DNA from 2 places in the Variovorax sp. GW821-FHT10C12 genome. Region 1 is predicted to be linked to the other one. Evidence: riboswitches for the same ligand, from Rfam matches in the RefSeq annotation. Region 1 holds a riboswitch; the other holds the start of a gene.
The links. A riboswitch is a leader RNA that binds a small molecule or an ion and turns the genes downstream of it on or off. The one in region 1 is predicted to bind glycine.
Positions count from the first base shown of each region.

Region 2: linked by a shared signal. The riboswitch ahead of gcvT (glycine cleavage system aminomethyltransferase GcvT) and the one ahead of AC07OH_RS16950 (D-amino acid dehydrogenase) in region 1 are both predicted to bind glycine.

Region 1 is NZ_JBWKNE010000003.1:86,374-101,557, forward strand. Features, by position in the region: gene AC07OH_RS16915 (aminotransferase-like domain-containing protein) at 1-142, opposite strand, end outside; gene AC07OH_RS16920 (VOC family protein) at 192-599, opposite strand; gene AC07OH_RS16925 (DMT family transporter) at 611-1,561, opposite strand; gene AC07OH_RS16930 (LysE family translocator) at 1,558-2,157, opposite strand; gene AC07OH_RS16935 (aminotransferase-like domain-containing protein) at 2,288-3,709, shown strand; gene AC07OH_RS16940 (PhaM family polyhydroxyalkanoate granule multifunctional regulatory protein) at 3,774-4,550, shown strand; gene AC07OH_RS16945 (FIST signal transduction protein) at 4,600-5,880, shown strand; gene AC07OH_RS16950 (D-amino acid dehydrogenase) at 5,900-7,201, opposite strand; glycine riboswitch at 7,293-7,399, opposite strand; glycine riboswitch at 7,444-7,534, opposite strand; gene rfbB (dTDP-glucose 4,6-dehydratase) at 7,652-8,731, shown strand; gene rfbD (dTDP-4-dehydrorhamnose reductase) at 8,728-9,618, shown strand; gene rfbA (glucose-1-phosphate thymidylyltransferase RfbA) at 9,658-10,545, shown strand; gene rfbC (dTDP-4-dehydrorhamnose 3,5-epimerase) at 10,542-11,090, shown strand; gene AC07OH_RS16975 (glycosyltransferase family 4 protein) at 11,346-13,310, shown strand; gene AC07OH_RS16980 (glycosyltransferase family 2 protein) at 13,303-14,070, shown strand; gene AC07OH_RS16985 (glycosyltransferase) at 14,134-15,105, shown strand; gene AC07OH_RS16990 (NAD-dependent epimerase/dehydratase family protein) at 15,102-15,184, shown strand, end outside.
Region 2 is NZ_JBWKNE010000001.1:602,639-617,822, reverse strand. Features, by position in the region: gene AC07OH_RS02920 (AraC family transcriptional regulator) at 1-597, opposite strand, end outside; gene AC07OH_RS02915 (MFS transporter) at 707-1,897, shown strand; gene AC07OH_RS02910 (L,D-transpeptidase Cds6 family protein) at 2,158-2,640, shown strand; gene AC07OH_RS02905 (hypothetical protein) at 2,737-3,273, shown strand; glycine riboswitch at 3,305-3,395, shown strand; glycine riboswitch at 3,408-3,512, shown strand; gene gcvT (glycine cleavage system aminomethyltransferase GcvT) at 3,560-4,732, shown strand; gene gcvH (glycine cleavage system protein GcvH) at 4,804-5,175, shown strand; gene gcvP (aminomethyl-transferring glycine dehydrogenase) at 5,234-8,143, shown strand; gene AC07OH_RS02885 (DUF3014 domain-containing protein) at 8,219-9,139, opposite strand; gene AC07OH_RS02880 (DUF2855 family protein) at 9,283-10,401, opposite strand; gene AC07OH_RS02875 (TetR/AcrR family transcriptional regulator) at 10,452-11,081, shown strand; gene AC07OH_RS02870 (alpha/beta hydrolase) at 11,056-11,733, opposite strand; gene AC07OH_RS02865 (NAD(P)H-dependent flavin oxidoreductase) at 11,776-12,816, opposite strand; gene AC07OH_RS02860 (hypothetical protein) at 12,920-13,417, opposite strand; gene AC07OH_RS02855 (UDP-N-acetylglucosamine 1-carboxyvinyltransferase) at 13,425-14,726, opposite strand; gene AC07OH_RS02850 (protein NO VEIN domain-containing protein) at 14,881-15,184, opposite strand, start outside.

The DNA.
Region 1 (15,184 bases):
CGAATTCCTGGATCGGGAAGGTCTTGGGCGAAGGCAGGCCGCCGGCCAGGCTGATGATGCCGGGGCGCTCGGTGACCTTGAGGATTTCACGCAGCACCGAAGGATTCATCTTGGCGGCGCGGGCGGCGAGTTTCCAGTTCATGGGAGGCTTTCTTCTTTCTGGCGAATGAGAGGTGAGTCTGAGTGTGGGGTCAGGGCGGCGGGATGTCGCCACGGTGCACGACATGGATTTTGTTGCCGTCCGGGTCGCGCAGGTAGGCGCCGTAATAGCCCTGCCCGTAGCGGGGGCGGGGCCCGGGCGCGCCTTCGTCGCGGCCACCGTGGCCCAGGGCCGCCTCGTGGGCGGCATGAACGGCCTGCGGCGAGGGCGCGCAGAACGCGACCATGCTGCCGTTGCCGGCGCTGGCGGGTTCGCCGTCCAGCGGGATGTACACGTAAAAGCGCGGCAGCGTCTGGCCCGGCACGATCCAGCAGGCGGCGTCGGGGCCGCCGTCGGGCGTCACGGGGCGGCGGATGAGGCCCAGCGGCGCCAGCACCGCGTCGTAGAAGGCGGCGGCGCGCGACAGGTCGGTGCAACCGACGGTGACATGGCTGAACAGCGTCATGGTCGTCAGCTCCTGGCCTGCGGCTCGGCGCCGCGTGGAACGGCGGCAGGCGCCGCTGGTTGCGACAGCCGCTTGCCCGCGACCACCGTGGCGACCACGGCGGCGGCGAAGCCCAGCGTCACCAGGTCGAGCGGCTCGCCCAGCAGCGGGATCGACGCGAGGATCGACAGGAAGGGCTGCAGCAGCTGCGTCTGGCTCACGCGCAGCGCGCCGCCCAGGGCCAGGCCGCGGTACCACGCGAAGAAGCCGATCCACATCGAGAACATGCCCACGTAGGTGAAGCCGACCCAGGCCGAGGCGGCCACGGGTTGCTGCGGCCACAGGGCGATGGTGGCGGGCAGCGTCACGGGCAGCGCCATCACGCAGACCCAGCAGATCACGCGCTCGGCGCCCAGCGACGGCGTGACCTGCGCGCCGTAGATGTAGCCGACCGAGGCCGCGATGACCGCGCCGACCAGCAACAGGTCGGCCCATTCGAAACCGAAGCCGTGGCCGCTCTGCTGCGCGCGCAGCACCGAGAACACCACCACCAGCAGGCTGCCCGCGACGGCGCAGAGCCAGAAGCCGAGGCGCGCGCGCTGGTGCAGCACCCAGGCCGCGACCGCGGCCGTGACCAGCGGCAGCAGCGCCGTCACCACCGCCGCATGGCTGGCCGTGACCACGCGCAGCGCAAAGGCCAGCAAGAGCGGAAAGCCGATCGCGTTGCCCAGCACTGCCATGCCCAGCGGCTTCCACTGGTGCGGCGCCGGACGCGGCGAGCGCGTGACCAGCAGGAAGATGGCCGACAGCACGCCCGCCAGCGCCGCGCGCCCGACCGTGACGAACCACGGCGACAGCTGCGGCGCGTCCTGCGTGCCCGTGGCCAGCCGCGTCATCGGCAGCGTGACGGCGAACAGCGCCACACCGACCATGCCGAGCCACATGCCCAGCGTTTCGTCCTTGAGGGCGAGCTTCATACGCTCACCATCCACCAGGCCGTGAGCACGAGGATGAGCCCCATCGCGCGGTTGAACCACAGCAGGCGCGTGCCCTTGGCCAGCCACTCGCGCAGCAGCGCGCCGACCAGCGCATAGGCGAAGTTGCTGGTGAAGGCGTAGGTCAGCATCACCGGCGCGACGATGGCGAAGCGCGCGAGCGCGTCGGGCTGGCCGGCGATCCAGCCGGCCACGAGCGTGAGCGCGAGCAGCCAGGCCTTGATGTTCACGAACTGCAGCATCACGCCCTGCGTGAACCCGACCGAGAGGCTGGCGTTGTCGGCCTTGCCGAGTTGGGCGCTGCCGCTGAGCTTGTAGGCCAGCCACAGCAGGTAGGCGATGCCCAGGCCCTTGATCGCCAGGCGCAGCGGCGGCATCGCCACCACCAGCGCGCCGAGGCCGGCCGCGCAGATCGCCAGCAGCAAGGTCCAGCCGACCGGCACCGCGACCACGAAACGCATGGCGCGCGGCAGGCCGCCGTTGGCCGCCAGGGCGGTGGAGAGCGTGGTGTTGGGTCCGGGCGAGAAGCTCATCGCCGTGGCCAGCACCAGCAGCGCGGTGAATTCTTGCCAGTTCATGTCACAGACTCTAAACTTTGGACCATTACAGTTCCAGTACAGATGATCGAACAAATCTGAAATCTGTATTGGTCATTCCTTCGACACACGCCGCCCTTTTCTCGCTCTCTGTGCGATGCAGCCCGACCCGATGCTGACCCGAACCTCCACCCAGTCCCTGACCGGGCAGCTGGCCGACCGCCTCGCCGAGCGCATCCGCAACCGGCTGCTGGCGCCCGGCGCGCGCCTGCCCTCGGTGCGCGAGTGCGCGCGCCAGCAGGGCGTGAGCCCGTACACCGTGGTCGCCGCGTACGACCAGCTGCTCGCGCAAGGGCTGGTCGAGGCGCGCCGCCAGCGCGGCTTTTATGTGCGCGACGCGGCGCCCGTGCCCGAGAGTTCGCGCAACCCGGCGCATGCCGCGCCCGAGGTCCCGCCGATGATGGCCTCGCGCGTGCCGGCCGACGCCAGCTCGCTGATCCGCAGCATGTTCCACCGTCCGAGCGACAAGCCGCAGCCGGGCATGGGCGTGTTCCCGCCCGACTGGATGGCCTCGACCTTCCTGGCGACCGCGGTGCGCCGCGTGACGACCACGTCGGCGCTGCAGGAACTGTCGCTGCAGTACGGCGAGCCTTCGGGCGACCTCGCGCTGCGCCGCAGCCTGTCGCAGAAGCTGGTGCGCATCAACGTGCCGGCCGGGCCGGACCAGATCGTCACCACCATCGGCGCCACGCATGCGCTGGACATCGTGAGCCGCACGCTGTTGCGCGCGGGCGATCCGGTGATGGTCGAGGAGCCCGGCTGGGCGCTGGAGTTCGCGCGGCTCGAGGCGCTGGGCATGCGCATCCTGCCGGTGCCGCGTCGTGCCGACGGGCCCGACCTCGACGTGATGGCGCAGTACTGCAAGCTGCACAGCCCCAAGCTCTTCGTGAGCGTGAGCGTGCTGCACAACCCGACCGGCTACAGCCTCACGCCGGGCAGCGCGCACCGCGTGCTCAAGCTGGCCAACGAGCACGACTTCCACATCGTCGAGGACGACACCTACAGCCACCTCGCGCCCGAGCACGCCACGCGCCTGAGTGCGCTCGACGGGCTGCAGCGCACCATCTACGTCAGCGGCTTCGCGAAGATCCTGGCGCCCAACTGGCGCATCGGCTTCCTGGCCGCCTCGCCCGCGCTCAAAGAGCGGCTGCTCGAGACCAAGCTGCTGGCCACGCTGACCTCGCCCACGCTGTTCGAGCGGGCGCTGTCGTGGTGCATCGACCAGGGCCAGCTGCGCCGCCATTCGGAGCGCGTGCGCATCCGCCTGGACGGCGCGCGCGGCCGCGCGGTGAAGCTGGCCATGTCGCACGGCTGCACCTTCGCCTCGGAGCCGGCCGGGCTGTTCGGCTGGGTCGACACGGGCGTGGACACCGACGCGCTCACGCAACGCATGCTCGACCAGGGCTACCTGCTGGCGCCGGGCTCGCTGTTCCATGCGCGCCGCCCGCCGAGCACGATGATGCGGATCAACTTCGCGACCTCGCAGGACGCGAATTTCTGGAAGGTTTTCAGCCGGGTCAGGGACGAGCTCTGATTCGCTTGCAAAGGGCTTGGAGTAAGCTGGCAGCACAAGAAAACCCAGCCAGGAGACCTCCCGCATGAGCAACGCCAGCAAACCCTTCGACTTCAGCCAGTTCGTCCCCGGATTCGACTTCCTGAAGAACCTCGCCGGCGGTGCCGCCGCGGGCTCCGGCTCGGTGCCCGGCATCCCCAGCCTCGCCAGCTGGGTCGCGCCCACCATGAGCGTCGAAGAGGTCGACAAGCGCATCCAGGAACTCAAGACCGTCCAGTACTGGCTCGAACAGAACGGCCACGCGCTCAAGGCGACCATCCAGGCGCTCGAGGTGCAGAAGATGACGCTATCGACCCTGCGCGGCATGAACGTGCGGATGGAAGACATCGCGAGCGCGTTCACCAAGCAGGCCGCGGCGATGGCGCCGGCGCCTGCACCGGCTCCCGCCCCGGCCCCCCGGCCTGCGCCGGAGCCCGTCGAGGAAGAGGAAGAAGAGTTCGACGAGGCCGAGGAAGAGGTGGAAGAAGAGGAAGCCCCGGCGCCGAAGAAGACGTCGCGCGCCAAGCCAGCCACTGCTGCTGCCGGCGTCGACCCGATGCAATGGTGGGGCTCGCTCACCGAGCAGTTCCAGCAGATCGCGAGCACGGCGCTGCAGGACGCGGCGCAGCTCAAGGTGCCGGCCATGGCGCAGCCGCTGGCCGACGCGGTGGGGCAGGTCATCGGCAAGGCGACGGCGGCGCGCAAGCCGGCCGCCAAGGCTGCTCCGAAGAAAACCGCCGCCAAGAAAGCCGCGCCGGCACCCGCCGCGCGCAAGAAAACCACGTCCACCGCCGCGCGCAAGCGAACCTCCGGCCGGCGCTGACGTCTTACAGACACCTTTCCAGACGACGACGCACGGGTCGGTACGCACCATGAAACTGTTTCCCACCGGCCATGCCACCCACCCGCAATGGCGCATGGCCGCCGGCCTCGTGCTGGCCCAGTTGCGCGCGCAGATGGCGCTGCCCGACTACGCGTCGAACCCGACGCTCGGGCTGCTCTACATCACCGACCACTACGCGGCCGAGGCGCAGGAGATCCTCGATCACCTGAGTGCCGAGCTGCCCGAGGTCACCGACTGGTCGGGCACGGTCGGCATCGGCGTGTCGGCCAACAACGCCGAGTACTTCGACGAGCCCGGCCTGAGCCTGATGCTGTGCGCGTTGCCCAGCGACCAGTACCGCGTGTTCTCGGGCGTGGCGCCGCTGGGCAGCTCCGAAATGAGCGGCTTCGAGGCGCACACCGCGCTCGTGCACGCCGACCCCGCCACGCCCGACCTGGGCGAGCTCATCGGCGAGATGGCGGGCCGCACCGACACCGGCTACCTGTTCGGCGGGCTCTCGTCCGGCCGCGGCGGGGCGCTGCAGTTCGCGGTCGGCGGCAACGGCAACATCCGCGGCCACGGTGCGGCGGGCGGTGTGTTCTCGGGCGGCTTGTCGGGCGTGGTGTTCGGCGAGGGCGTGCGGCTGGTGTCGCGCGTCACGCAAGGCTGCCAGCCGCTGCGCACCGGCGGCGCGCGCGAGCGCGAGATCACCGAGGCCGACGGCAACCTGCTGCTGTCGCTCGACGGTGAGCCGGCGCTCGACGTGCTGCTGGCCGACCTGCAGGTGTCGCTCGACCGGCCGCAGGAAGCCATCGATGCCGTGCGCAACACGCTGGTCGGCCTGGCCGACGCGGGCAGCGACGGCCTGCGCCGCACCGGCGACCTGGGCGCCGACGTGCTGGTGCGCCACATCATCGGCCTCGACCCGACGCGGCGCGGCATCGCCATTGCCGACAACGCCGAGGCCGGCATGCGGCTGAGTTTCTGCCGCCGCAACGCGCAGGCGGCGCGCGCCGACCTGATGCGCATCTGCGCCGAAATTCGTGAAGAGCTCGAGCCCGAAGAACAGACGCTGGCCACCGCACGCGCCGTGGCGGCCGGCGAGGCCGAGGCCGCGCCGCATCCGGCGCGGCGCATCGCGGGCGCGGTGTACGTGAGCTGCTCGGGGCGCGGCGGCCCGCATTTCGGCGCGCCGGGCGCCGAGCTGCAGATCGTGCGGCATGCGCTGGGCGACGTGCCGCTGGTCGGCTTCTTCGCCGCCGGCGAAATTGCGCGCCACCACCTGTATGGCTACACCGGCGTGCTGACGGTGTTCACCGCGCCGGACTGAGGTCCGGCGCCGGTCGCGTTCAGGCCGGTTGCAGTGCGCGCGGCGCGGGTGCCGGCATGCCGGCGAACGCGAAGTCGACCTCGGGTGCCAGCCCGCTCACGATGCGCGCAATCGACTTGCCCGAGCCGCAGGCGTGCGTCCAGCCGAGCGTGCCGTGGCCCGTGTTGAGGAACAGGTTCGGCAGCTTGGTCTTGCCGATCAGCGGCACGTTGCTCGGCGTGGCCGGGCGCAGGCCGGTCCAGAACTGCGCGCGCTCGGTGTCGCCGGCGCCGGGGAAGAGCTCTTCGACGCGCCGCACGATGGCTTCGCAACGCACTCGGTTCAGGTCGCGGTCGTAGCCGTTGAGTTCGGCCGTGCCGGCGATGCGCAGGCGGTCGCCCGACTCGGAGGTGTAGCGCGAGAACACCAGCTTGTATTCATCGTCGGTCAGCGAGACCTGGTGTGCCTTCGACGCGTCCTTCACGGGCAGCGTCACCGAGTAGCCCTTGGCCGGGTAGATCGGCAGGCGGATGCCCAACGGCGCGGCGTACAGCGGGCTCAGTGAACCCATCGCAAGCACAAAGGCGTCGCCGCGGATGCGCTGGAAGCGGCCTTCGTTGTCGGTCGCCTCGACATGGTCGATGCTGCCGCCGGCTTCGCGCAGCGCGGTCACCGTGTGGCTCATGAGGAACTTCACGCCGGCCGCCTCGGCCAGCTTCACGAGCTCGCGTGCGAAGCGGTTGGCGTCGCCCGATTCGTCTTCGGCGGTGTAGGTGGCGCCGGCCAGCTGGGGGCGGATGTGGGCGAGGGCGGGTTCGATCTTGATGGCCTCGTCGGCCGAGATGACCAGGCGTTCGCAGCCCAGGGCGCGCATCTGCTCGGCGGGCGCGAGGGCGCCGTCGAATTCTTTTTGCGTCGTGTAGAAGTGCAGGATGCCTTGCGTGCGCTGGTCATAGTTCAGGCCCGTGTCTCGACGCAATTGCTGCAACATTTCCCGGCTGTATGTACCGAGACGAACGATCTGTTCGATGTTGTGGCGGGTGCGCGCGGGGGTGCATTCGCGCAAGAACTGCAGGCCCCAGAGCCACTGGCGCATGTCGGCGCGGATGCGGAAGAGCAGCGGCGCATCTTCCTTGCCGAGCCATTGCAGCACCTTCAGCGGCGCGCTCGGATTGGCCCAGGGTTCGGCGTGGCTGACCGAGATCTGGCCGCCGTTGGCGAAGCTGGTTTCGGCGGCCGGGGTGGCCTGCCGGTCGATCACGGTCACCTCGTGGCCGAGTTGCTGGAGGTAGTAGGCCGAAGTCACGCCGAGCAGGCCGGCGCCAAGAACGATCACACGCATTGCAAGTACCTTTGAGTTTGCAGCGCTTGAACGGCGGGCGTGGAGTGCTATTGAAAAAATAGCAAGCAACCGGACGACCGCTGTCCAAGTTGCCGCTCCCCCTGTCCTCGGTACCTGAGAGATTCACCCTGCTGCACCCGCAGCGGGTTTGCTCCTTCGGTGCGCCACATGGCGTGGCGGCTCTCCAGACGGCTGTATCGATGAGTGCAGTACTGACCCCTTGCCGAAATTCCGTGGCGTTGCCTGGAATGTCGTCGGGCCGACCTGAGCGTTTATGGGAGTTTGCGCCTTCGGTAGGGCCTCCGTGGAGGCCCGCTCTCCTGCAATTGTTGGCGATTGTAGGCGGGCCCCGCAAGCCGGCCAAGCCCTGTACATCGGCACTTCACACCGATGGGATAATTGAATGTTGATTTTCGGTAAAGCAAACTTTTTTCTACAGGTGGGGACTCCATGATCCTGGTTACCGGCGGCGCAGGCTTCATTGGCGCCAATTTCGTACTCGACTGGATCGCGCAGGGCAACGAGCCCGTCGTGAACCTCGACAAGCTGACCTACGCAGGCAACCTCGAGACCCTCGCATCGCTCAAGGGCAACGCGAACCACGTCTTCGTGCAAGGCGACATCGGCGACAGCGCACTGCTCGACCGCCTGCTGGCCGAGCACAAACCGCGTGCCGTCGTGAACTTTGCCGCGGAATCGCACGTCGACCGTTCGATCCACGGCCCGGAAGACTTCGTGCAGACCAACGTGCTCGGCACCTTCCGCCTGCTCGAATCGGTGCGCGGTTACTGGAACGCCCTGCCGGCCGACCAGAAGGCGGCCTTTCGCTTCCTGCATGTGTCGACCGACGAGGTCTACGGCTCGCTCTCCAAGACCGACCCGGCCTTCACCGAAGAGAACAAGTACGAGCCGAACAGCCCGTACTCGGCCAGCAAGGCCGCCAGCGACCACCTCGTGCGCGCCTGGCACCACACCTACGGCCTGCCGGTGGTCACCACCAACTGCTCGAACAACTACGGCCCGTTCCACTTCCCCGAGAAGCTGATCCCGCTGATGATCGTCAACGCGCTGGCGGGCAAGAACCTGCCCGTGTACGGCGACGGCATGCAGGTGCGCGATTGGCTCTACGTGAAGGACCACTGCAGCGCCATCCGCCGCGTGCTCGAAGCCGGCCGGCTCGGCGAGACCTACAACGTCGGCGGCTGGAACGAGAAGCCCAACATCGAGATCGTCAACACCGTGTGTGCGCTGCTCGACGAACTGAGCCCGCGCGCCGACGGCAAGCCGTACAAGGAACAGATCACCTACGTCACGGACCGCCCGGGCCACGACCGCCGCTATGCCATCGATGCGCGCAAGCTCGAGGCCGAGCTTGACTGGAAGCCCGCCGAGACCTTCGACACCGGCATCCGCAAGACCGTCGAGTGGTACCTCGCCCACGGCGACTGGGTGCGCAACGTGCAAAGCGGCGCGTACCGCGAATGGGTCGAGAAGCAGTACGATGCTGCGCCTGCAAAGGCTTCCGCATGAAGTTGCTGCTGCTCGGTAAAGGTGGACAGGTCGGCTGGGAGTTGCAGCGCAGCCTCGCGCCGCTCGGCGAACTGGTCGCGCTGGATTTCGACAGCACCGACTTCCACGCCGACTTCAGCCGTCCCGAGCAGCTGGCTGCAACCGTGCTGGCCGTGCGCCCCGACGTCATCGTCAATGCCGCCGCGCACACCGCCGTCGACAAGGCCGAGAGCGAGCCCGACTTCGCGCGCAAGCTCAACGCCACCTCGCCCGGCGTGGTGGCCGAGGCCGCGCAGCAGATCGGCGCGCTGATGGTGCACTACTCCACCGACTACGTCTTCGACGGCAGCGGCACCCAGCCCTGGAAAGAAGACGACGCGACCGGTCCGCTCAGCGTGTACGGCCAGACCAAGCTCGAAGGCGAGCAGCTGGTGGCACGGCATTGCGCGAAGCACCTGATCTTTCGCACCAGCTGGGTGTACGCCGCGCGCGGCGGCAACTTCGCCAAGACCATGCTGCGGCTGGCCAAGGAGCGCGACAAGCTCACGGTCATCGACGACCAGTTCGGCGCTCCCACCGGTGCCGAGTTGCTGGCCGACATCACCGCGCACGCGATTCGAGCAACCCTGCACGACCCGGCCAAAGCCGGCCTGTACCACGCCATCGCCGGCGGCGAGACCACGTGGCACGGCTACGCGCGCTTCGTGCTCGAGATGGCGCAGCAGGCCGGTGTCGAACTCAAGGCAGGCCCGCAGGCCGTGGAGGCTGTGCCCACCAGCGCCTTTCCGACGCCCGCGAAGCGGCCGCACAATTCGCGGCTCGACACCACCAAGCTGCAGACCACCTTCGGACTGCGCCTGCCGCCCTGGCAGGAAGGCGTGGCACGCATGCTGCGCGAGACGCTCTGACCGACTGATTTTTTCCGGCCTCCCACACTAGAAGACCCCATGACGCAACGCAAAGGCATCATCCTCGCCGGCGGCTCCGGCACCCGCCTGCACCCGGCCACGCTCGCCATGAGCAAGCAGCTGCTGCCGGTGTACGACAAGCCGATGATCTACTACCCGCTGAGCACGCTGATGCTTGGCGGCATGCGCGACATCCTGATCATCAGCACGCCGCAGGACACGCCGCGCTTCCAGCAATTGCTGGGCGATGGCAGCCAGTGGGGCATCAACCTGCAGTACGCGGTGCAGCCGAGTCCCGATGGCCTGGCGCAGGCGTTCATCATCGGCGACAAGTTCGTGGGGAACTCGCCGAGCGCGCTGGTGCTGGGGGACAACATCTTCTATGGGCATGACTTCGTGCATTTGCTGTCGGACGCCGATGCGAAGCAGGGCGGTGCGACCGTGTTCGCGTACCACGTGCACGACCCCGAGCGCTACGGTGTGGTGGCCTTCGACGCCAACGGCAAGGCCAGCAGCATCGAAGAGAAGCCTGTCAAGCCCAAGAGCAGCTACGCGGTGACCGGCCTGTACTTCTACGACAACCAGGTCGTCGACATTGCCAAGGCCGTGAAACCCAGTGAGCGCGGCGAGCTGGAAATCACCGCCGTCAACCAAGCCTATCTGGACCTCAACCAGCTGAATGTGCAGATCATGCAGCGCGGCTATGCGTGGCTGGATACCGGCACGCACGAAAGCCTGCTCGAAGCGGGGCAGTTCATCGCGACGTTGGAACATCGGCAAGGGCTGAAGATCGCGTGTCCTGAAGAGATCGCTTGGCGAAATGGCTTCATCGATCGCGAGCAGCTCGAAAGGCTTGCTGCACCGTTGCAGAAGAACGGCTACGGAAAGTACCTGAAGCACCTGCTGGCCGAAGAGGTGCGTTCGTGAAGGTCATCCAAACCGAGATTCCCGACGTCTTGATCATCGAGCCGAAGGTCTTCGGCGATGCCAGAGGGTTTTTCTACGAGAGCTTCAATCAGCGTGCCTTCGAAGATGCGGTCGGGTCGACGGTCGACTTCGTGCAGGACAACCATTCAAGGTCGTCCAAGGGCGTGCTTCGAGGCCTGCACTATCAGGTCCAGCAAGCGCAAGGAAAGCTGGTGCGTGCGGTGCGCGGTGCGGTCTTTGATGTGGCTGTCGATATCCGGCGTTCTTCGCCCACGTTCGGGCGGTGGGTGGGTACGGAGTTGAGCGAAGGCAATCACCGACAGTTGTGGGTTCCGGCGGGCTTCGCGCATGGATTCTTCGTTCTCACGGATTCCGCGGATTTCTTGTACAAGACGACGAACTACTACGCGCCGGAACACGAGCGATGCATCGCCTGGAACGACGCGAGCCTGCAGATCGCGTGGCCGGACATCGGTATGGCGCCGCAGTTGTCCAAGAAGGACGCCGAAGGCAAATCGCTTCAAGCGGCGGACGTCTTCGAATAATCCGGGTTTTTTGGACGAGGCACCTGAGTGCCAGCCGAATTCGGTGCGTCGTTTCTTGATGGCACAGCAATGAGCGAATGCCGAAAGTGAGATTCTTGTCTTCTTGCTGTATTTGAAATATTCCCGCTGCCTGTGAATGTGAGTTGCTTCTGATGGAGTGAACCGAACGACTCCGGCCTCATGCGCATTCGATCGACGGACAAAGGCCTGGGCGTGTGAACGCAAGGAAGCGCATCAATTTTCATGAAACCCGGAATGAATTTCAAAAAACTACTGAAGCGAAGCGCTCAGGTTGTGAACGAGTATCGCGATGCCGGTTTGCTCCGGCAGTCGGACCTGTTCGATAAAAAATGGTATCGGGAGCGCAATCCGGATGTTCCGGAAGGCGCTGAGATCCAGCATTTCCTTCGGTTCGGCGGCAGGGAAGGGCGTGCACCGAGCGAAAAGTTTGATGCAGCAGGCTATCTGGAGGCCAACAAGGACGTGGCTTACCGGGGCCTCAATCCTCTGGTGCACTACCTCAAGTGGGGCAAGGAGGAGGGGCGGAAGATTGCAGTTGTCCAGCCACCAAAGCGTGCGCCTCTCTTCGAGAAGCAGCGTTCGGCGCCAGCCATCGATCTCAGTCGCTATTCAAAAAATGGCACTCTGCTCGTGACAGAGCAGGAGATTCGCGATCTCGAATTGCTTCATGAAACGGACCTCTTCGACGCCGAGTGGTACCTCGAAAACTACCCGCATCTGAAGAATCAGGATCCTTACCTTCATTTCCTGCGGCATGGCGGTTTCGAGGGATTGAAGGCCAGCGAGAACTTCGATTGCGAGTGGTATTGCGACATCTATCCGGATGTCGTCTTGCACGGTGTACACCCGCTGCTTCACTACCTGAAGCACGGGATGAAGGAAGGTCGCTTCAAGGGCATGTCGCCCAAGATCGCATCGGTCGTCAAGCGGACCGTCGCAGACCTGATGGCGCTCGATCCCGAAATCGAATCGTGCCATCCGTTGCACGGCAAGCACTTGAGGCTGCGCCCGAATTTCAGCATCCCGACCGATGAGCTTGGCGCCGCTTGGACTGAAATTTTTCACGACCTGCCAGCCGGAATCCGGCACGTCGTTTTCATGCCCTGGCTTGTCAAAGGCGGGGCGGATCTCGCTGGGGTCAACATCCTGCGTGCGGCCCAGGAGGCGGTTGGTGTTTCTGCCACGCTGCTCGTCTTGACCGATCATGACAAGGTGGACGCCTTCGACTGGCTGCCCTCGGGGTCGCAGGTGCTCGTCTTGTCCGATTACGACGCCGATCTCAATCAGCGGAACAGGCAACGCATTGTCGAGGCGTTGATATTCACGCTTCAGCCCGAGTCGATCACGAACGTAAACAGCCTGGCATGCTGGGCCGCCCTGGTTGAAAAGGGCAAGGCTTTCCAGTCGATATGCAAGGTCTACACGACGCTGTTCTGCCGCGACTTCACGGAAGATGGCCGCGGGGCGGGGTATGCGGATACGCATCTTCGGGCCGCGATCCATAACGTCGACAAGATCTATTTCGATACCAACGTCTTCCTTGAAGAGGTGGTGGCGAGGTATGGCTTTACACCTGCATTGACGCAGAAGCTCCAGTTTCTTCCTCAGCCGGCATTGGACGATTTGCGAGAGATTTCCAAGAGCCCCTCACCCGACGAGCAACGACCAGCCGTCTTCTGGGCGGGCCGGTTCTGCCACCAGAAAAATACGGAGTTGTTGGGCCGGATCATCCGGTCTCTGCCGGAGGTCGCACTGGACGTCTACGGCGGCGGTGAGCCTCAGCGCGAAGCCGAACTGGCGGCGCTCGCAGACACGCAGCCCAAGCTGCGTCTGCTGGGGATGTTCGCCTCATTCAGCAAGCTTCCCCTGGAGCGGTACACCGCCTTCCTCTTCACGTCGCGTTTCGAGGGCATGCCGACGGTGCTGATCAATGCCGCAGCTGCAGGCGTCCCCATCATCGCGAGCAATGTCGGAGGCGTCTGCGAACTGGTGACCAACGAAACCGGATGGCTGATCGATGCGTTGGACGACGAGCGCGCTTACTGCGCGGCCATCCAGGAAATTCTCGACAACCCGGACGAGGTGGAGCGCCGCCTGCAAGCCATGAGGAAAAAGCTGGGCATCGAGCGTTCCTGGTCCGCATTCAAGTCAGGGCTTCCCTTCTCACCCATGTCTTCCAGCGAGGCTGAGCATGTCTAAGTTTCACGTCACGGCGATCGTCAATGCGCACAAGGAAGGCCTGTGGCTCAAGCCGGCATTGGACAGTGTCTGGGCGTGCTTCGAGGCAGCCCGGGAACGAGGCCTGACCACCGAACTGCTCGTCGCGATGGATCGTGCGGACGCACTTTCTGTCGAGATCGTGAGTGACAGCGTCGCAAGATTTCCCCATGTGCGTGTGGTCCCCATGAACCATGGGGATGTCGGGCACGCTCGGAATCAGGCCGCGTCGCTGGCCGAGGGCGAGTATGTGGCTTTTCTCGACGGTGATGATCTTTGGGGGGCAGCCTGGATTGCCGACGCATTTGCGATGGCGACCGCCGATGAGCGAGAGCTGGTGCTTCACCCGGAGGTGAATGTCTATTTTGGATATGACCCTCACGTCTTTGTCCATGTCGATGCCGAAGCCAAGAATTTCGATGAGGCGGCGCTTGCGTTGGTGAACTACTGGACATCGCTGTGCTTCGTGCGGAGGAAATTTCTTATAGAGAATCCCTACCCGGAGACAGACCTCGCCGCACAAATAGGGTATGAAGATTGGGCTTGGAATCTCAAGGTGATGTCTGCGGGGGCCGTACACAAATGTGTTCCAGGCACCGGTCATGCCATTCGCATGAAACAAATATCTCTTGTTCGCCAAACGAACTCGGCAGGTTGCATTGCAGCACCCAGTGATATTTTTAAAAAAATAATAAAAAATCAAGCCAAAAACTCAAACTCGAAACTTCGAATTGCTGCTTGAAGGTATTTCATTGTGGCGAGGTTTTGTTTTTTGTTGTGGCGATTGATTTGAAAAATTTATAAAATGAGCAAGCTAGAACGCGTTTCCATAGTCATTCCGGTGTATGCGGGAGAAAAAACGCTGCCAATTCTCGTGACTGAAATCGAGAAGCTGACACACCCGCAAGTCACCGCGGCCGGAAACTCGTTCGTCGTCAGCGAAGTCGTGCTGGTCCACGATTGCGGTCCGGACCGGTCAGACCTCACCATGACCGCACTCGCGGAGAGCCACGCCTTCGTTCAGCCGGTATGGCTGTCCCGAAACTATGGGCAGCACGCCGCCACCATGGCCGGCATGGCCAGCGCCACGGGGGACTGGGTCGTGACCATGGACGAAGACGGTCAGCAGGACCCCACAAGCATCGGCGCGATGCTGGACCTGGCCCTGAGTGCTTCGCTCCAGCTCGTCTACGCACAACCCATGAATCCGCCGCCGCATGGCTGGTTGCGCAACCTGATGAGCCGGACGGCCAAGGGCATCAGTACGCGTCTTCTCGGCAACAAGACCATCGGCCGCTTCAACAGCTTTCGATTCATCGATGGCGAAATTGCCAGAACGTTGTCCGCCTATTGCGGCAATGGTGTCTATCTGGATGTCGGGCTGTTCTGGATCACGGGCCGTGTGGGGCACTGCCCCTTGCGTCTCAGGGAAGAATTGGGCCGACCCTCGGGCTATTCTTTCTTGTCGCTGGTCAGGCATTTCTGGAGCCTGGTTCTCACGACCGGTACCCGGCCGCTGCGTCTGATCACCATCATGGGATTCTTCTCGATCCTGTTGGCGATGGGATTTGCGATCTACGCCATCTACGAGAAATACACCGGGCAAGTGCCGGTCGAAGGGTGGACATCGCTCGCCGTCGTGGTGGCATTTTTCTCCGGTGTCATCCTGACAGCGCTTGGCGTGATTGCGGAGTATCTGGCGGTGACGATGGGCATTGCGATGGGCAAGCCGCTCTATGTGGTGAGTTCGAAGCCGACCCGGCCAAACCGTCCATGACTCTGACCTGGGTGCTTGGCAGCCGAGGCTTGCTGGGTTCCGCTTTCTGCCGAGCGCTTCGACTCGATGGCGCCACGGT
Region 2 (15,184 bases), on a different contig from region 1:
GCCGGTCTCGCGTTCGAACAACCGGGCCAGCGTGCGCGCGTTCATGTGCAGCCGCGCGGCCCAGCCGTCGAGCGTGGCGGGCTGCGCGGGGTCGCGGATCAGCGCCTCGCACAGCGCGGCCAGGCGCGCATGGCGCGGCATCGGCACATGCAGCGACAGCGCGGGCGCGGCCTCGATCTCGTCGAGGATCAGCTCCATCACGCGTTCGTCGCGCCCGCCCGGCGGGTAGTCCAGCGGCAGCGACACGGCCGCCACGATCAGCTCGCGCAGCAACGCGCCCACATGGATCACGCGGCACTCGGCACCCAGGTCGGCGCGCGTGCCGGGCTCGACGAAGACGGTGCGCATCTTCACCTCGCCCGCCATGCGGATCTGGTGCGTCATGCCCGGCGGCACCCAGACGCCGCGCCCCGGCGGCACCACCCAGCTGCCGGCCGCCGCGCCGACCATCATCACGCCCGAGATCGCGTGGATGAGCTGCCCGCGCCGGTGCGCATGCGGCGGAATGAAGGCGTCGCCCGCCGGATCGGTGGCCAGCACGGCGACGGCGCGCGGGGTCGATTCGCCCTCGTCGGGGCGCAGATTCAGTTTGTCCATTTCACGACGATGTTTGCACATTCGTAGCGAGAACATATTCTCCTGGCTTCCTACGATGGCTTTTCTCCCTCTTTTTCTCCAACCGGACATCCAGGAAAGAAGCCATCGCATGAACACGCGCCGACTCGGGCTGCTCACCGGCACCCACGCCGTCAACGACCTCTACCAGGGCCTCGTGCCCGCGCTGCTGCCCTTCATGGTGCTGGAGCGCGGCTACAGCTACACGGCCGTGAGCGGCCTGATGCTGGCGGCCACCGGGCTGTCGAGCGTGGTGCAGCCGCTGTTCGGCCTGTACGCCGACCGCCACCCGCGCGCCTGGCTGGTGCCCGTGGGCTTCCTAGTGGCGGCGCTGGGCGTGGTGCTGGCGGGCCTGAGCCAGAGCTACCTGCTGACCTGGATCGCGGTTGCGCTGTGCGGGCTGGGCATCGCGGCCTACCACCCGCCCGCGACCGTGGCCGCGCGCGCGGCCGGCGGCGCTTCGCAGAAGGCGATGAGCGTGTTCTCGGTGGGTGGCACCATCGGCGCCTCGTTCGCGCCCGTGCTGGCGGCCACGGTGGTCGGTGGCGGCAGCCTGTCGCGCAGCTACTTGCTGGGCATTCCCGCGCTGGCGATGGGCGTGGTGTGGGTCGCGGCCAACGCGCGGCGCGGTGCGGCCGCCCAGCACGCGGCCACGGCGGCGCGCGCCGCGCAGGCCCGCGCCCAGGTGCTCAAACCGCACAACGACTGGCGCGCCTTCAGCCTGCTGGTGGCGACCATCGTGGGCTGGTCGATCCCGTACGTCACGGTGCTGTCGATGCTTTCGCTGCGCATCACGCGCGACCTTCACGGCAGCACCTTCCAGGGCGCCGCGGCGCTCACCGCCTTCACCGCCGCAGGGGCCGTGGGCACGCTGGCCGGCGGCTGGCTCGGCGACCGCATCGGGCGCATGGGCACGATCCGCAGCGGCTACCTGCTCGCGCTGCCGGCCATGGCGGGCCTCGTGCTCGCCTCCACGCCCGGCGCGGCGCTGGCCTGCACCGCGTGGCTCGGCATGAGCATGTTCCTGCCCTTCGCCGCGCAGGTGACGCTCGCGCAGGACTACCTGCCGCGCAACCCGGCCACCGCCAGCGGCATCACGCTCGGTCTCGCGCTCTCGGTCGGCGGACTGGTGTCGCCGCTGTTCGGCCTGCTGTCGGATGCACGCGGGCTCGGCGTGACGCTCACGGTGGTGTTGTGCGTGCTGTGCGTCGCGACCGTGCTGGCCTTGCGGCTGCGCAACCGGACGGTACAGGTGATGACAGGTGAGGCTGCGGCGGCTTGAATTGAGTTCCGTGCCCGCACAGCGGCAGCGCCCATCGTGCACAGGGCACTGGGTGCTTCCCGCAGCGAAATCAAGGAGGAGCCGAAGGCGGGGGACATTCGCGGAGGGAAGTACCCGGTGTCCTGTGCACGCGCCCTGAACAAAGGACCACCGAAATCCGTGGGCAATTCCACGCCGCACGCGCTCTCTTTCACTGCCAGAATCGACGCAAGCTTCGACGTCGAGCCTGACAGACAAGAAGAAGGAAAGAGAAGGACGCCATGCACCGAATCGTCGCCCAGGGCAGCAGCCTTGTCGCTGCCGGCTTGCTGGCCACCGCCGGTATCGCGGCCACGCCGGCCGCCGCGCCCGTTGCAGCCGTTGCACCAGCAGCCGCCCCCACAAACCCCACCAATCCCGTCACCCACCTCGCCGAAGTGGAAAGCGCCGTGCGCGCCTGGGCCGCCGCCTGGTCCGCGCGCGACGTGGAGCGCTACCTCGCCGCCTACGCACCCGACTTCACCCCCGCGCGCGGCCAGACCCGCGAGCGCTGGGAGGCCGACCGGCGCGCCCGCATCACGGGCAAGTCGCGCATCAGCGTGGGCATCGAGGGGCTGGTGATCAGCGTCCAGGGCACCTCGGCCAGCGCGCAGTTCCGGCAGGTCTACCGCGCCGACGCGCTCACCGAGACCGACCGCAAGACGCTCGAGCTGCAGCGCGTGGGCCCGCGCTGGCTGATCCGCAAGGAGAGCGCGGGCAACTGACGCGCACCCCCTTGTCCCTGTAAGGCAAATGGTTCACGAAGATGTCACCACTTGCAACGATGCTGCAGCCTTCGACCTCCGAAAGCTGTGGCCGCCATGTTCCCCACCAAGACCGAGAAGGCACGCGACGAACTCCAGGCCGGGCAGCGCACGCTCAGCCAGCGTGAGCGCGCCCTGCTGCTCATGGCCGACGGCCGGCGCTCGCTGACCGACTTCAGCCCGCTGTTCCCCAGCCGCGTCGAGGCCGAGCAGGCGATCCAGGGGCTGATGCAGCGCGGCTACCTGCAGGTCGCACGCCCGGTCGCGCCACCGCCCGCACCGGCCCCCACGCCCGTCCCCGCCGCCGAGCCGATCCAGGTCGCCACGTCGGCCGACAGCTTCGACGGCAAGCGCTCGCTGGCCACCACGCGCATGTTCCTGTTCGACATCTGCGAGCGCATGTTCGTGCGCCGCGACCCGCGCTTCGCCAACCAGATGCGCGACGCCCTGCGCGAGGCCCGCGACCGCGAGGCCATGCTGACCATCGCCGCGCTGATGCTCTCCGAGATCGAGAAGACCGCCGGCCCCGAGCGCGCCGACTCGCTGCGCGAGCGCATCGACAAGCTGCTGCCGCCGGCAGAAACCGTGCACTGAGCCGCCAGCCCCAGCCCCGCGATCCACTACACTCGCCGGGTCAGGAGAGAGCCCCGCGCGACGGGGCCGCCGAAGGCGCAGGGGTTCCCCGAACGCTCAGGCAAAAGGACTGACAAGACGCCGGCAACCACCGGCGTTTCCTTGCTGGAGAGAGGCCGTGGCATTGCATGCGGCCCACCGAAGGAGCAAACCCCGATCGTGGGGCGAATCTCTCAGGTAAAGCGGACAGCAGGGGTGGCCCGTGGCGTTGCAGCCATGGATTTCGACTGCCCCTTTGGAGTGCCCCGTGGCCGCTTCTTCCGCTTCTGACGCCCAACTTCTCAAGACCCCGCTGTACGACCTGCACGTGGAGCTCGGCGCCCGCATGGTGCCCTTCGCCGGCTATTCCATGCCCGTGCAGTACCCCGCCGGCCTCATGGCCGAGCACAAGCACACGCGCGATGCGGCCGGCCTGTTCGACATCTCGCACATGGGCCAGCTGCGCCTGGTCGGCCCCGATGCCGCTGCCGCCTTCGAAACCCTGATGCCCGTCGACGTGGTCGACCTGCCCGCCGGCAAGCAGCGCTACGGCCTGCTGCTGAACGACGAGGGCGGCATCCTCGACGACCTGATGTTCTTCAACGAGGGCAACGGTTCGCTCTTCGTGATCGTGAACGGCGCCTGCAAGGTGGCCGACATCGCCCACATCCAGGCCAGGATCGGCGCGCGCTGCGAAGTGCAGCCCCTGCCCGACCACGCGCTGCTGGCACTGCAAGGCCCGCAGGCCGCGGCCACGCTGGCGCGCCTGTCGCCCGGCATCGAGCGCTTCGTGTTCATGACCGGCGGCGCAGTGCAGATCGGCGGCATCGCCGCCTTCGTCACCCGCAGCGGCTACACCGGCGAAGACGGCTTCGAGATCTCGGTGGCCGCAAAAGACGCCGACGCCCTCGCCCGCCTGCTGCTCGCGCAGCCTGAGGTGAAGCCCGTCGGCCTGGGCGCACGCAACTCGCTACGGCTCGAAGCCGGCCTGTGCCTGTACGGCAACGACATCGACACCACCACCACCCCGGTCGAAGCCTCGCTCAACTGGGCGATCCAGAAGGTGCGCCGCGCCGGCGGTGCGCGCGAAGGCGGTTTTCCAGGCGCGGCCAAGGTGCTGGCCCAGCTGGCCGCCGTCGCCTCGGGCGCGGCCGGCCACACCGACCACAAGACGCTCACGCGCAAGCGCGTCGGCCTCGTGGCACTCGAACGCATCCCGGTGCGCGACGGCACGCTGCTGCAGTCGCTCGAAGGCCACGACATCGGCACCGTCACCAGCGGCCTGCTCGGCCCCACGGCCGACCGCTGCGTGGCCATGGGCTACGTGGCCGCCGCCTTCGCCGAGCCCGGCACGCGCGTGCAGGCCATCGTGCGCGGCAAGCCGGTGCCGATGGAGGTGTCGACGATGCCTTTCGTGCCGACGCGCTACTACCGCGGCTAACCGCAACTCAACACCGCAGACCCGGCTAGGCTCTGCACCCCGATTCCATTTTTTCCACGAGGAGTTTTTTCATGAGCATCAAATACACCAAGGACCACGAATGGGTGGCGGCCGAAGGCGGCGCCGCCACCGTCGGCATCACCGTGCATGCGCAGGACGCGCTGGGCGACGTGGTGTTCGTCGACCTGCCTGAAGTGGGCAAGACCTTCGCGCAGGGCGAGGTCGCCGGTGTGGTCGAGTCGGTGAAGGCCGCCGCCGATGTGTTCATGCCCGTGTCGGGCGAGATCACCGAAGTCAACGAAGCGCTGCGCGCCGACCCGTCGCTGGCCAACAGCGACCCGCTGGCCGCCGGCTGGTTCTTCAAGGTCAAGCTGAGCGAGCCCGCGCAGCTCGACGCCCTGCTCGACGCCGCCAGCTACGACAAGTTCGCCGCCGAATCCTGATCCGCTGAACAGCCGTTTCCTCGCACCTTCGTTCCTTCTCCCCCGAGCCTTCACCGCCATGCCGATTCCCGCCCTTCCCTCTTTGCAAGAACTAGAGAACGCCGAAGAATTCCTCGCCCGCCACATCGGCATCGATGCGGCGGACGAGGCGCGCATGCTGCCGGTGATCGGCTCGGAAACGCGCGCGGAGCTCATCGACGGCATCGTGCCCGCGGCCATCCGCCGTGCCCGGCCGATGCGCCTGCCCGCGCCGGTCACCGAAGCCGACGCGCTGGCCGAGCTGAAGACGCTGGCGTCGAAGAACAAGGTGTTCAAGAGCTTCATCGGCCAGGGCTACTACGGCACGCACACGCCGGGCGTGATCCTGCGCAACATCCTGGAGAACCCCGCCTGGTACACCGCCTACACGCCCTACCAGGCCGAGATCTCGCAGGGCCGCATGGAAGCCCTGCTCAACTTCCAGACGATGGTGTGCGACCTCACGGGCATGGCCATCGCCAACGCCTCGATGCTCGACGAAGCCACGGCCGCCGCCGAGGCCATGACGCTCGCCAAGCGCAGCGTGAAGAGCAAGAGCAACGTGTTCCTGGTGTCGGGCGACTGCCACCCGCAGACCATCGAAGTCATCAAGACGCGCGCCGCGCCGCTGGGCATCGAGGTCAAGGTGAGCACCGTGTCGGAAACGCTGCCGCACCTGATGGTGAGCGGCGAGTTCTTCGGCGTGCTCGCGCAGTACCCCGCCACCACCGGCCACGTGCACGACCTGCGCCCGCTCGCGGGCCACGCGCACCAGTGCGACGCCGCCTTCATCGTCGCGGCCGACCTGCTGGCGCTGACGCTGCTGGTCGCCCCCGGCGAGTTCGATGCCGACATCGTCTGCGGCACCACGCAGCGCTTGGGCATGCCGCTGTGCAACGGCGGCCCGCACGCCGCCTACCTGGCCTGCCGCGATTCGTTCAAGCGCTCGCTGCCCGGCCGCCTCGTCGGCGTGAGCGTCGACACGCACGGCCAGCCCGCCTACCGCCTCGCGCTGCAGACGCGCGAGCAGCACATCCGCCGCGAGAAGGCCACCTCGAACATCTGCACCGCGCAGGTGCTGCCGGCCGTGGTCGCCAGCATGTACGCCGTGTACCACGGCCCCGACGGCCTCACGCGCATCGCACAGCGCGTGGCCGTGCTCACTGCCATCCTCGCCAAGGGCCTGTCGCAGATGGGCCGCGAGCCGGTGAACACCACCGCCTTCGACTCGCTCACGATCCGCACCGGCGACGACACGGCCGCGATCATCGAGCGCGCGCAGGCCGGCGGCGTCAACCTGCGCCAGCGCCTGCAGCAGCACCTGGGCATCTCGCTGGACGAGACCACCACGCGCGCCGACATCGAAACCCTGTGGGCCCTGTTCGTGCCCGCCGGCACCGCGATGCCGCGCTTCGACGAGCTGGCCGCCAACACCACGCCGCTGATTCCCGAGGACCTGCGCCGCACCAGCGCCTTCCTCACGCACCCGGTGTTCAACACCCACAAGAGCGAAACGGCGATGCTGCGCTACATCCGCAGCCTGTCGGACAAGGACCTCGCGCTCGACCGCAGCATGATCCCGCTGGGCAGCTGCACCATGAAGCTCAACGCGACCAGCGAGATGATCCCCATCACCTGGCCCGAGTTCGCCAACATCCACCCCTTCGCGCCCGCCGACCAGCTGCAGGGCTACGCCCAGCTCGACGCGCAGCTGCGCGCCTGGCTGTGCGAGGCCACCGGCTACGCGGGCATCAGCCTGCAGCCCAACGCGGGCTCGCAGGGCGAGTACGCGGGCCTGCTGGCCATCAAGTCCTTCCATGAAGCCAAGGGCCAGGGCCACCGCAACATCTGCCTGATTCCCTCGTCGGCCCACGGTACCAACCCGGCCAGCGCCCAGATGGTGGGCCTGCAGGTGTTGGTGACGGCCTGCGACGCGCAGGGCAACGTCGACATGGACGACCTGAAGCGCGCCTGCGAGAAGCACAGCGCCCACCTGGCCGCCGTGATGATCACCTACCCCAGCACGCATGGTGTGTTCGAGACCCGCGTGAAGGAACTGTGCGAACTCGTGCATGAGCACGGCGGCCGCGTGTACGTCGACGGCGCCAACATGAACGCACTGGTCGGCGTGGCCGCGCCGGGCGAATTCGGCGGCGACGTGAGTCACCTGAACCTGCACAAGACCTTCTGCATTCCGCACGGCGGTGGCGGCCCGGGCGTCGGCCCGGTCTGCGTGGTCGAAGACCTCGTGCCCTACCTGCCGGGCCATGCCACGGCCGGCGTGCCCTCGAACGGCGTGGGCGCCGTGTCGGCCGCGCCGCTGGGCAACGCGGCCGTGCTGCCGATCAGCTGGATGTACTGCCGCATGATGGGCGCCAAGGGCCTGCAGGCCGCGACCGAGACGGCCATCCTCAGCGCCAACTACATCAGCGCCCGCCTGAAGGACCACTACCCCACGCTGTACGCGAGCCCCAACGGCCACGTCGCGCACGAGTGCATCCTCGACCTGCGCCCGCTCAAGGACACCAGCGGCGTCACCGCCGAAGACGTGGCCAAGCGCCTGATCGACTACGGCTTCCACGCGCCCACGCTGAGCTTCCCCGTGCCCGGCACGCTGATGGTGGAGCCCACCGAAAGCGAACCGCTGGCCGAGCTCGACCGTTTCGTCGACGCGATGATCGCCATCCGCGGCGAGATCCGCCGGGTGGAAGAAGGCGTCTGGTCGAAGGACGACAACCCGCTCAAGCACGCGCCGCACACCGCGGCCAGCCTGCTCGGTACGGAGTGGAGCCACCCGTACTCGCGCGAACTCGGCGCGTTCCCGCTGGCCGAACTCAAGCAGGCCAAGTACTGGCCGCCGATCGGCCGCGTCGACAACGTCTACGGCGACCGCAACCTGTTCTGCAGCTGCGTGCCGGTGGGCGACTACCAGGAAACCGAAGAGGCCTGAGCGCGCACGGTCGCCAAGAATGAAAAAGGGGCGCCGCATGGCTTGCGGCGCCCCTTTTTTTATTTCCTTCGCCTGTTACGGCGCCTTCTTGCCGGCCTGCTTCGCCACCTCGCCGGTCGCGATCTGCGCGCGCAGCCCGCGCAGGCTGGCCTTCATCTTGCGCTCGTTCTCCGGCCCCATGCGCACCAGGATCTTCTGCCCGGCCGAGAGCGATTCGAGCTTCGGATCGGCGTACTCGTAGCGCACCCACGGCCGCTGCGAGGGAATGTCGCCCTTCACCTCGACCAGCTTCACCTGCACCGGCCCCGTGGGCTCGGGCGCCTGCAGCAGGTGGTCGATCACGGCAATGAAGCGGTCGTTGAAATAGCGGCCCGGATAGCCCAGCTCTTCATATGCCTGCTGGAACAGCGGGTACAGCCGCGCATACACCGCCGCCGCCTTGGCCGGATCGACAGCCCCGGCCAGCATCACGATGCCGTTGTAGCGCGCCGCGTTGTTCGCCGCGATGGTCTGCACGCCGCCCTGCTGCGGCCCCTCGGTGATGAAGCGCTGCGGCGCGGGCTGCACGGGCCACTTGCTGGCGGGCGCCTGCTCGCGCGGCAGGTTGTCGACGGTGGCGACGAAGCGCCGCACGACGCCGTCGGACTGCAGGTAGGCCGCGACGGCCTTGCCGCCCAGCAGCTCGGTGAGCGCCTTCATCACGCGCGCATCGGAACTGGCCAGCGCGGGCAGCGCGGCATCGGGCGGGGCCAGCGCCTCGACCGGGTTCTGCGGGCCCTTCGGCTCTTCGGCCTTGGGCGGCTCGGGGGGCGCGTCGGTCGGTGCGACGGCCACGGGCGCGGTCGGCAGCGGCGCCAGTTGCTGCTGCTGGTACCAGCGCCAGCCGAAATAAGCCGCCACCAGCACGACCAGCGCCAGGCCGACGATGGTGCCCATCGGCGCTTCCTTGCGGGGTCGGAATTCAGGGGTGTCGCGGGAGGAGTCGGCGTCGGACATGGGCGGTTTCCTTTTTGCGGGATGGCAGTGGGGAGACGAAAGGCAATGGTGCACCAGGATGGCCTGCACGGCCCGCACGATCGCCACGTTCTCGTAACCCCCTGTGACGCCCCACCCGCATCGAAGTTCAGTCGATCAGCCTCTCATTCGCCGCCGATGCGCACCACATGCGCCTCGCGCGGATCGACGCGGCCCGCGTGCAGGTCGGCAATCACGGCCTGCGCATGCGCGAAGCCGCGGCCCTGCGCCAGCGTCATCCAGCGGTTGCCCGGGCGGCTCAGCTCGGCGATGAAGCGGCCCTGCGCGTCGTTGAAGCGGCGGTTGACCTCCTGCGGGCCCCAGTCGGCATTGCGCTTGCGGATCTGCACGGGCGCGAAGTAGAGCTTGGGCGTGGGGCCGGGCAGCGCGCTGGTGTCGCCCAGGAACTCGGTCTTCTGCGCCGAACCCGCGTAGCAGTCGTACACCAGCGATTCGCCGAAGTGGTGGTGCACGGTGGCGCGCAGGTCGTCGTGGCCCGCGAAGTCGATGTACAGCGTGGGCACGTCGGCCGCCAGCGTGTCGATCTCACTGTAGGCCACCGTGCGGTCGTAGCAGCCCAGCGCCTCGACGAAAGCGCGGTTGCCTTCGGAGGTGGCGGCGATCAGCTGCAGGCCTTCGCGGCGGCCAAGGCAGAAGGAGGTGCCGAACGCCGTCTTGCTCGAGGCGCTCGACACCACGACCTGCGTCGCGCCGAAGAAGCCGTTGTCTTCGAGGAAGTCGGCCAGCATGAACGAGGTGATGAACAGCGGACGCACCAGCATCTGGTAGTCCTCCAGCGCGGCGACGTAGCCCGCGTCGTGGCTGCAGCGCATGTACTGGTTGTAGGCCGACACCAGTTCGCTGCGGTGCGCCGCGCCGTCGTAGAAGCCGCGCGGCGTCACGCGCACCGGCTGCATGCGCAGGTGGCTCGCAATGGGAAAGTAGCCGTAGAAACGCTCGCCCACCGCCACGCCTTCGACATTCGACGCCACCACGTCGGCAAAGCCCCAGGCCGGCATGTGGCCCCAGTCGGCGTCGCCGGTGGGAAAGAACTGCCAGTACTTCATCACCGCATCGCCGAAGGCCGCGTAGGTGATGTTGTTGGTGGTGAGCGAGAAGCGCTCGATCTGCATCAGCACCTCGCCCGGCTGCAGGCTGCCGGCGTCTTCCGAAGTGACGATGCGGGTGGTCCCGAGTGCGTTCTTGCGCGTTTCGAGGCGGGTTAAAGTGAATGCGTTGTTCATTCGCAAACTGTAGGACGGCCCGCTTCGCCGCGGGTTCGGAAACCCGGTCCATGCCCGCCGCACCCCGCTCCAAGCCCCGCTCCAAGCCCCTGAAACGCCCCACGCAGGCGCGCAGCAAGTTCACCGTGCAGGCCATCTACGACGCCTTTGTTCGGATTTGGCGCGCGCAGGGCTGGGAGGGCGTGACCACGCGCGCCGTGGCGCTCGAAACCGGCATCGCCGTCGGCACCTTCTACGACTACTTTCCCGACAAGGAAGCCCTGCTCTCGGGCTATGTGCGCCACTGCGTCGAGGCGCTGCTGGCACGGCTCGACGCGGACGTGATCGCGCCACCGGACATCGACTGGCGCGAACGCACGCTGCGCCTCGTGCGCCTCACCTGCGACACGCGCATCGACGGCTTGCCCGCCTTCGACCACGAGATGCTGATGCTCGAACACCGCGTGGCCGAGCCCAAGCACCACCGGCGCGTGTACGACGAGCTGCTTGCACGCTGGACGCAGGCCTTCGCCGCCTGCCGCGACCTGCAGCCGCCACCCTCGCCCGCCACCGTGCAGGCACTGCTGACCGCCGCCTGGGGCGGGCGCCGCTACCGGCTGCTGGTGCAGCCCGACACCATCGACGACGCGTGGGTCGCCGAGATGGAAGCGATGGTCACGGCGCGGCTGTCGGCGCGCTGAGCGCCTGCAGCCACGCCAGCGTGCCCTGCAGCTCGGCCGGACGGATCTCGTGCGCGCCCGGGAAGTCCGAGCCCGACAGCGCCAGCGGCAGGCCGCGTGCCAGCTCGCGCGTGGCCTGCGCGGCGCTCGGCGGAATCACGTTGTCGGCGCTGCCGTGGCTCACCCACAGCGCCTTGCCCGCGAAGGCCTCGGGCGGCGCGATGTGCGGCACCACCTCGGGCAGCAGCCGGCTGTGCCACACCAGCGCGGCGCGCAGCTTCTCGGGCTGCGTGAGCAGCAGCGACAGCGACATGATCCCGCCCTGGCTGAAGCCGCCGACCACCACGCGCTCGGGCGGAATGCCCAGCTGCTGCGACGCCGACGTGACCATCTCGCCGACGAGGAAGCGGCTTTCGCGCTCCTGCTCCTCGTCGATGCGGCGCCCGCCGTCGGCCAGCACCTGGAACTCGAACCACGCGTAGGAACCGGGCGACAGCACATACGGCGCGCGCAGGCTCAGCACGTGGAACTGCGGCGGCATCATGCGCGCCAGCCCGAACAGGTCCTGCTCGTTGCTGCCCACGCCGTGCATCAGCACGAGCAGCCAGGGTTCAGGGCCACCCGAGGGTGCGGGATGGTGCAGGAACTGCAGGGGCAGATGGAGCGATGTCATGGGTCGGAAGGGTCTCGAAAAAAGAAGGGCGAACGGCGCGGCTCAGCGAAAGCCCTTGGCCAGCGCCCGCGTGACCTCGGCCGAGGACACCTCGCGGCAGCCGGTGGCGTTCTGCCCCGACCACAGCGGAGAAAAATCGCCGCTGCCCTGCGCCTCGGCCTTGGCGCGCAGTGGCGCGATGCCCGAAGTGGCGAGCGGAAATTCCGGCGCCGGGCCGATGGCGCCCAGCTCGCGCATCACGCGGTTGACGATGCCGCGCGCCGGCCGGCCGGTGAACAGGTTGGTGAGCGCCGTGTGGCGCGCGGCCTCGCTCTTCAGCGCCGCGCGGTGCAGCGCGCTGGTCGAGGCCTCGGGCGTCAGCAGGTAGGCCGTGCCCACCTGCACGCCGGCCGCGCCCAACGCCATGGCCGCAGCCACTCCGTCGGCATCCGCGATGCCGCCGGCCGCGATCACCGGCACCTTCAGCGCGTGCACCAGCTGCGGCAGCAACGCGAAGGTGCCGAGCTGCTTCGTCAGGTCGTGCGACAGGAAGTGGCCGCGGTGCCCGCCGGCCTCGAGCCCCTGTGCGATGACCGCGTCGACGCCCTTTGCTTCGAGCCACAGCGCCTCCTCCACCGTGGTGGCCGAAGCCAGCACCTTCGCGCCCCAGCCGCGCACCTTGGCCAGCAGCGGCTCGGGCGGCAGACCGAAATGGAAGCTCACCACCGGCGGCTTGAACTCGGCCAGCAGGTCGGCCACCTCGGCGCTGAAGGGGTTGCGCCCGGGGCCGTTCGGAATGGCGGCCGGGTCGATGCCGAACTCGGCGTAGTACGGCGCGAGCGCGCCGCGCCAGGCGGCCTCGCGCTCGGCGCTCGGCACCGGCGGCGTGTGGCAGAAGAAGTTGACGTTGTAGGGCTTGTCGGTACCCGCACGGATCGCCGCGAGTTCGCTGCGCATCGCATCAGGCGAGAGCATCGCGCCTGGCAGCGACCCCAGGCCGCCTTCGTTGCACACCGCGATCGCCATCGCACTGCCCTGCGCGCCGGCCATCGGCGCCTGGATCAAGGGAAGTTCGGTGCCGAGGATCTGTTGCCACGTCGTCATTCGGGGTGCGCTCCTGTGTCCGTGTGTCGAATGACGGCATTCTCCGGCGAAGCCGGTGGGCGCTGTGGCTGCGGGGTCATCGCGGGCGCAGCCGCCCGCCGGCTCAGCGTGCCTTGCCGAAGTCCTTCAGCTTGAAATCGGTGTCGTCCTGGTAGCCGTACAGGCGACACACCGCGCGGAAGTCTTCCACCGGGAAACCGGTCCAGGTGTAGTTGCGGGCACGGCGACCCGTCTGGCGGTTCTGCACATCGAAGGACAGCGAGGCCTTCGGCTCCGGCAGGTTGATCGTCTTGTGCAGGCTGGGCACGAACTTGAACGCCTGCATGCCGAAGCGCTTGGAGGCACCGAGCGCCGTGCGCACGACGATGGCCTCGGGCGTGAACTCGTAGCGCGACACGAACAGGTAGTCGCGCCGCACGGCGACGATGACGACCAGCCCCAGCAGCAGCGTCACCGCATAGAACAGCGGCGTGTTGATCGTGCGGTCGACCAGGAAGCGGTAGGCGTAGTTGAACACCAGCGAAGTCAGGCCGACCATCAGCACCAGCTGCCCGAGCTGCATCAGCAGCCACTTGGCCTTGTTCGAGACGGAAACGATCACGGCCGTTTCACTCCTCGCTGGTCCACTCCACCTGCACGCCCAGGCTGCGCAGGTTTTCCACGAAGCGCGGATGGGCGCGCCGGATCGGCGTGGCGTTGCGGATCTCGGACTTGCCTTCGATGCTCGCGGCCACCATGAACAGCGCGATCGCCACGCGGATGATGTAGGGGCTCTCGACCACCGCCGGCGTGAGCGCGTGGCCGCCGAAGGTGATGAGCCGGTGCGGGTCGGACGAGAACACGTGCGCGCCAAACTTGGACAGCTCGCCGGTCCAGCCCAGCGCACCGTCGTACACCTTGTTCCAGAACATCGCGTTGCCCTGCGCGCGCACGCCCAGCGCGATGAAGATCGGCAGCAGGTCGACCGGGAAGTACGGCCACGGCGCGGCCTCCACCTTGGTGAGCACGTTGCTCGTGAACGGCGTCTGCACCTTCAGCGGACCGCTGCGGATGGCGCGCGACCAGCCGCCGGCATGCTCGATCTGCACGCCGAACTTGGCAAAGGTGCGGTCGATGAGCGGAAAGTTGCCCGGCGCGCTGTTGCGCACCACGACGTCGCCGCCGGTGATCGCGCCCAGCGCCAGGAAGGTGGTGATCTCGTGGAAGTCTTCGTCGAAGCGGAACTCGCCGCCGCCCAGCCTGGCGCCGCCATGCACCGTGAGCCGCGACGTGCCCATGCCCTCGATGCGCACGCCGATCATGGCCATGAAGCGGCAGAACTCCTGCACGTGCGGCTCCGAGGCCGCATTGGTGAGCGTCGAGACACCGTCCGCGGCGGCCGCGCACAGCACGAAGTTCTCGGTGGTCGTCACCGAGGCGTAGTCGAGCCAGTGGTCGGTGGGCGTCAGGCGCACGGGGCTGTACACCAGCAGCGAACCCTCGGTGCGCTCCACCTGGCCGCCGAAGCGCTGGAACACCTCGACGTGCGGATCGATCTCGCGCACGCCCAGCGTGCAGCCCTTGACGTTGTCTTCCAGCCGCGCCACGCCGAAGCGCGCCAAAAGCGGCGGCACCAGCATGATCGACGAGCGCATCTCCTCGGGCAGGCGGTGGCGGGCCGCATCGAAGGTGGTGCCGCGGTGGTTCAGCTCGAGCGTGCCGCTCTCGTGGTCCATGCGGACCTCGCTGCCGAGCGTGCGGAAGATGTCGAGGATCTTGCGCACATCGGTGATGTCGGGCACCCCGTGCAGCCGCAGCGGCTCGCAGGTGAGCAAGGTGGCGCAGAGCACCGGGAGCACGGCGTTCTTGTTGGCGGAGGGAACGATGCGGCCGCGAAGGGGCGTACCGCCGTGCACGATGAGGTTGGACATGAAGGGGCGAACAGAAGGGGCGAAGGCACGAACTGTTCGCGCCGGACGGCGGAACTTTACCGTTGGAAACGACGGGTTTCCGGGGGCTCAGTTGTAAGAATTTGGAAACGCCGCGGCGCGCCGGTGCGGCCGCGGCGTTTGCCTGGGAGGCCGGTCAGGCCTTGCGCTGGAAGCCCGGCGCCTGGTCCACTTCGGTCGGCTTGTAGATCTTGTGCGCTGCCGTCGCGCTGCCCGCGTCGGCCACCACCAGCAGGCGCCACAGCGGCTCGCGCACGGCGCACAGGCTTTCCTCGGGCGTGAGCGCGAAGGTCGGCAGCGCCGGGGCGGTGCCCTTCACGACCACCTTGAGCAGCATCGCGCCCTTGGCGTTCGACACCTCGATGTCGTAGCCCAGCGCCTTGCTCGTCACGTCTTCCGCGTTGTAGCCGTAGCCCTTGAAATGGCCCATGACATAGGCC